2 regions of the Exiguobacterium sp. UBA5002 genome follow, and region 2 is predicted to be linked to the other one. Evidence: riboswitches for the same ligand, from Rfam matches in the RefSeq annotation. Region 2 holds a riboswitch; the other holds the start of a gene.
The links. A riboswitch is a leader RNA that binds a small molecule or an ion and turns the genes downstream of it on or off. The one in region 2 is predicted to bind cyclic di-GMP.
Positions count from the first base shown of each region.

Region 1: another riboswitch for cyclic di-GMP. It lies ahead of B4C70_RS06830 (endo alpha-1,4 polygalactosaminidase); the one in region 2 lies ahead of B4C70_RS06115 (transglutaminase-like domain-containing protein).

Region 1 covers NZ_DGYQ01000024.1:21,520-24,689, reverse strand. Annotated here, with positions in the region: gene B4C70_RS06840 (hypothetical protein) at 1-378, opposite strand, end outside; gene B4C70_RS06835 (GAF domain-containing protein) at 375-1,601, opposite strand; cyclic di-GMP riboswitch class I at 1,673-1,757, shown strand; gene B4C70_RS06830 (endo alpha-1,4 polygalactosaminidase) at 1,864-2,655, shown strand.
Region 2 covers NZ_DGYQ01000023.1:21,952-25,121, reverse strand. Annotated here, with positions in the region: gene B4C70_RS06125 (hypothetical protein) at 1-1,379, shown strand, start outside; gene B4C70_RS06120 (hypothetical protein) at 1,467-1,652, opposite strand; cyclic di-GMP riboswitch class I at 1,857-1,933, shown strand; gene B4C70_RS06115 (transglutaminase-like domain-containing protein) at 1,946-2,716, shown strand; gene B4C70_RS06110 (SpaA isopeptide-forming pilin-related protein) at 2,812-3,170, shown strand, end outside.

The DNA.
Region 1 (3,170 bases), on a different contig from region 2:
CCCAGTCTCCTTCAAGGACGATGTCGTCAAATGAATCATCGATTGCTTCCGGCGTTTCGCATCCATGTTCAATGCCTCCTTGATCGGAACCATCTCCATATTGTCTGCAGCTTGCTGTTGAAGTCCTTCGAGATTCATCACGTCGAACTGCACATATTCATCGTAATCCAGTAACGTATCGGAAGAAGCAAAACGACGGGAAATCAGATAAGCCAGTCCCCCTAGTACTTCACCAAGAAGTGGTAGGACGGCACTGAACAAGCACACGAACGTTAAGATCCCTCGCTCTTGCTCTGGCAATCGAAAGACGAGTACACGATAAGCCAATACGATGAGTAAAAGATGAAGTACATAAAGAATGAGCAGGAGTGCCGTCATTGGACACGCCCTCCTTTTTGAACGTACACAGCCTTGATTCGTTCGAGGAATCGGTTCGCATGTTCTTGAGGTGTTCCGGGTAATAAGAATTGAAGATGCTCCGTGTTTTCATCAAAACCGATCAGGTCGATTTCACGCATCGATTGCCGCAAGATCAATTCCAGTTCAATCAGAGAAAACGGTGTATTGCGAATATCAAGCTGTGCGAGGCTATACGGCTGACCATAATGCTCGCGTCGATATTCTTGGTATTTCACTTTCTCCTCGAAGTGCTCCCGTTTGAAGATACGCGTGCCTTCAATCAATTCATGACGCGTCTCGATCCATTCCATCAACATTGCTTTCTCGATGCGCGACCCTGTCCAATCGACGATCAATTGCATGACGTGCATCTCATAGTTCGTCAAACGTTCGAAGGCGATCGATTGAATGACGACGACTTCCTGGATGCGTCCGTCATAACGGATTGGCGCAATCAGTAACGGGACATCCGTCTCATCAATTGTCCGGATGGCAATCGCCTGTTTCTGAAACATCCGTTGATAGATGCCTTGTTCCGGATCGATGAACATCGTTTGCGGCAACAGTTCCTTATCACCAAAACGAATATGCAAACGAAGCGTACGACGTGACGCATCAACGTGATAGATCGCGATTTCCTTCGCATCGAAGGAATCCTGTAAGATTTGCAACAGCTTATCGCGTACGATGTCCGCGACAGATTGATCAAGTTCTGTTCCGATCCGGTAAATGTTCGTCAACGTGTGATTGGATTCAAGCACTTTGTTACGCATTGCCTCTTGCGCAACGCGCAATTTTTCGAGCGTATCGCGCAACCGTTCGTTCTCTTCTGTCACTTCCTCTTGTCGTAAGCGTAAGGATAGATAACGTTCTTGGAAAGAAGTACTGAACATGCCGCATGAAATCGCAACTAAGAAGTGCAAAATGATCCATGACAATTCGCCACGATCATAAACGAAGAGTAAGACGTCTTCTCCCGCCCAGGCGAGAGAACTCAGGTGATAAATCATCGTAAACAGGAAACTCGCGAATGCTCCGAGGAGTCCGTAACGGAGAGAAAAAAGTAAAATATAAAAAATAAGTGGGTCAATCGTCCAATTTAAGATCGAAAGGTTAAACATATAGTCTAAAGTGCCGATAATAAGAATACTAACGATCATCTCAATCCACTTGATGCCTTGCCGGTGCTGAGTATATATCATTTTATTCACTCCTTTTGTTTTTTATCGGTATGAAGATGGAAGAAATGTATCGTTGGAACACTACAATTTCATATCGAGAAGGGCAAACTTACTGAAAAGTAAGGGCGCAAAGACATGGGTCGTCGATCTCCGGATACCGATCGCCAGTCTGCAATGCCGCGGCCGCTCTCTGATAATTAATCAGGAGGCTATCAACATGGGTATTATCTCACTCAAGCGCATGACGTCTATTTTGTGCATTCTTTTATTAGGAGTGTTCTTCATGTCGTCACTAGACGCAAAAGCAGCAAAATCCAATCCACTGGACGATGCGAAGTCGTACAAAGTTTACTACGACGCACCGTCAGCAGCGAAAATCAAAAAGATGCAACAATACGATGTCATGATCATCGAACCGGTCTTTTATTCCGCTGCACAAATTAAACAGATCCAACAAAACGGAACAAAAGTATACGGCTACATCAACACGATGGAAGCAGACAACTGGAATACGGATTTGATGGGACAACTCGTCGAGTCAGACTTTTTCCATCGCGATGGTCAGCGTATTCATTACGCTGAATGGGATTCGTACTTAACGGATATTACATCGAAGCACTACCAAGCTGTTTTAATGAAAGAAGTCGAGAAACAAATCGTCCAAAAAGGACTAGATGGCGTTTTCCTCGATACAGTCGGTAACATCGATAACGAACATGCCGACCAGCCTGCCGTTCTTGAACAACAACGGGTAGGAATGACAAACTTCTTAAAATCACTAAAAACAAAACATGGGTCTCTATCACTGATCCAAAACTGGGGATTCGGAACGTTGAAATATCATACGTATCCTTATGTCGACGGCATCATGTGGGAGAACTTCAATTATTCAACGGTCGCCAACGATCAGTGGTCAAAGGATCGGATGACAGACCTCCAAAAATTGAGTCAATCTCAAGACATCAAAACATTGACGATTTCTTCTGTACAAGGAACAAAAAGTGCGACACTCGCTCAAAAGAATGGATTCCTTCACATGAAATCAAACGCCGATTTGAATTACAATAAATTCTAAACCCTTTCATATACCACCTTATAAAATGACAGTGAATCCCATCACTTGTCAAGTATCTGGCATATGCTTTACTTCGAAGATGAAGGACCATTTCCCTCTAAAATCTGAGGAAAATGGTCCTTTTTGTCTCGATATAAATCTATTATGTCAAATACTGATATACAGTATTTGACACTACTTGTTTTTAATTATATATTTTAGAAAACTATTTGTATAGATTGGATGTCTTATATATGATTCAAAACTGGATGATTCAAGGGTCCATGATATTCGCCCTGACGTATCTCCTTTTAGCCACATACCAACTGATTCGTAATAGAAATAGTGAAATCGCAGGCACTGTCATCCTGATTCTCTGGTTCGGCAGTTATTTGTTGATCATCGACGTCTTATTTTTATCATATGCATTGATCTGGCAAGTCATTCCTTTTGTTATACTGGCTTATCACCGAGAAAAAAGAGCGTTCTTCAGCATAGCGCTCATCACTCTAATGAATACAGGAATGAAGGCAGAT
Region 2 (3,170 bases):
ATAAGGTTGAAATCGATCTCAGTGAGAACGGAAACGATTACTACCGCGTGCAAGGCGAAAAGGGAGTAGCGTACTGGAATGAGCTGCCGAAAGGTGTCTATGTACAATCCATTGCTGGATCAGAACGTCAGTTGGTGAGTCATCAAACGTTGAATGAAGCTGTTTTAAAAGCAGGAGCGGGCGATACGGTCTGGCTCAATGGAGATGCGAAAGTCATGACGCAAGTTTTGATCAATAAGGCGCTAAACATCCGATCTTTCGATGGTCGAGCACAAATCATGCCGTCTGAAACATTCTTAAAGACGACGGACGTCAACAGCGAGAACTTGATCACGATCGATGCAGGAAATGGAGCCGTCCTACTTGAGAATCTGGACGTCGTGAAGTCGGCTCGAAACGGGATTAACGTCTATCGTTCTTCAAACGTCAGTCTTGAAAATGTCACGAGTCGGGACAATGAAGCAGCTGGTTTGATTGTCAACGGTTCGACGGTCAAGGGTCAGTCATTCCATACATCGGGAAACAAGTGGTACGGGGTGGGTGTAGCACCAGGCAAGGGAGTGAAAGAATCATCCATCTTTAAATTAGAGAGCGGGGATCTGGCAGAAGAATATGCGATCGTTGCGAGCCCCTCTGACACACGAAATGTGTCAGTGACAGCGGATTATACAGAACATAAAGTGGAAGGGACATCGTCGTATTGGACGAAGCGCGACGCAAAGCGACTTCCAGGATTCTATCTTGAAAACAAAAGCACTACCCGACAATTTCTGACATTACATCAAGCGGTGAATGCCGCACAAGCTGGGGACACGGTCATCGTCAATGGTCAACATCTCTTACATGAACAGCTCGTGTTGGATAAAGCGGTCACGCTTCAAGGCGAGAATCATGCACAGTTAGGACGGACAGACTCTTTCGAGTCACAAACGAATTCGGCGAAACATCTTCTATCGATCGTCAATGTGAAAGAAGCAGTTCAGGTAAAAGACATGATCATCGAAAAATCAATCGGGAGCGGTATCAATATTTATCGGTCCCAAGACGTGACGCTTACGAATGTAACAAGTCGTGATAATGACAATGCTGGTATCATCGTCAATCGATCGCGTGTAACAGCAAACAACGTCAACACATCAAAGAACGTTTGGTACGGTATCAATGTCGCGTTAGGGAGTGGAACGGATTCTGATCTTCCTGCCCAATTGATCTTTAAGAGTGGTCGACTCGAGGAAGCAGAACAAATTGTCTCTGAGGAATATGTTGAAGGAAATAGCAACGTCATCGTCGAGGCAGAAGGATTTACGAGAGAAGAGACGAAAAAAGACGATAAGACGTTTACGTATTGGACTAATCAAATGAATCTTACATCTCAGTAATGTGACTCAACTCAACTGGAAAAATGCATACTTAAAAGTGCCCAGAATTCTTCGTCGTGAAGAATTCTGGGCACTTTTTATTGATTATTAATTTTTATGTTTTGCTTTATCTTGAGTGAGTAAGCGAAATTCGTACAAGAAAACGGAAAGAATCACGGCGATCAGAATCGCAGCAAGACTAGTTCCTTTTGGTAAGTCAAGTGCAAAGATGACAATGGATGCGAACATGACGATCAATAAAGAAATCAGATAGTCTTTTTTTCGATTCGACATACGTTCACTCCTTAAAGATTTGGCATAGTCACTAATTTTACATTATTTAGTATAACATATTAATCAGATTAATCTTGTGAGTGAGGTAGTTCTTCGTAAAATGGGGTAATTATAGAGTGAATTAATAAAAAGCAGTATTCACCTAATTTTAAAGTAGAATTGAAAATTTTTCTTTTAATATGTTACTTTTATCCTGTATGACCTCACTGATAATGGCAAAGCTCAGCGAAAGCTAGTGACGCAAAACTATAGGGCCTTTCACATGGCAGCCAGTTCCCAAAGGAGTGTATCTCATGAAAAAAGTCTTTTTCGGTATCTTGTTTTTATTGTGTCTTCAATTGGTCGTATGTGAAACATCAATCATGGCAGCTCCTCGCATGAAAGTGGAGACAACGACAGGAAAAGTCGATGTCACGGTTTCAAAAAACGAGACGGGCTATCTGAAGCTTGAAATAAGAAACGGTCTTCAAGTCAGACATTACGATTTGTTCAAAGGCAGTAATCATTTTAATCTCCTCTTTGGTAATGGAACATATACGCTCTCCACCTTCCACTCGACAGATGGAAAGCGATATAAACGAACAGCACGTGAAGTTTTCAGTGTGCAACTGGAAAAAGAAACGGCACCGTATCTCCATGACATTCAAAATATCATCATCAACGATCAGGTTTCTCGTCTTGCGACGTCCTTATCGCGTCCATCCTATTCGATTTCTCAACAAACCCTTGCTACAAGCCGATATGTCCGTCAACTCATCAAGTATGACGCTAAAAAACTAAAGACATTACCCGCTCGCTACCTACCTGATAACTCAGACACGTTACGTAAGAAACGCGGAATTTGTTATGAATTCGCTTCTTTGACAGCCGGATTGTTACGGAGTCAAGGCATCCCGACGCGCCTTGCCATGGGTACTGCGAAAGGCATCAAGGGTTATCATGCTTGGAACGAAGTCTATATCGAGGGAGCTTGGCGAATCATCGATGTGACACGTGACGTGACAGAACATAAGACGACGAATTACCAAAAACGATCTGACTATACGATGACACTTGATTACTAAGCGCAATAAAGGCTCATACCTCTGACAGATTTTTGAGATACCTCCTGTTCTATAACTTGTGTGGTCTACGGATAATGAGTTAGGAGGAAACTTGCATGAGAGTATGGCTATCCATGATATTAGCGGTATTCCTCGTCTTGCAGCCCTTTGCAACGACAGGTCTCGTATATGCGACAGGTGATACACCTCCTGTTTCGAATGAGGAATCCGCCAGTCCAGTTCCAAATGCTGAAGTAAAAGAAGACACCACGAAAGATTCTGAAACTCCAGGCTCCAGTACGGAAGAACCCGCAGCAAAGGATTCTCCTGAAAATACGTCCACCGAGGTAAAAAAAGAGCAAACAACCGAGGTGAATCAAAAACAGTCAGTAGAAGAAACTACTCAAGAGGAGCCAGCTACGAAAGACGAAGAACAATCGTCTTCTTCGATGAAGATGTTGGCGCCTTTGGCGGA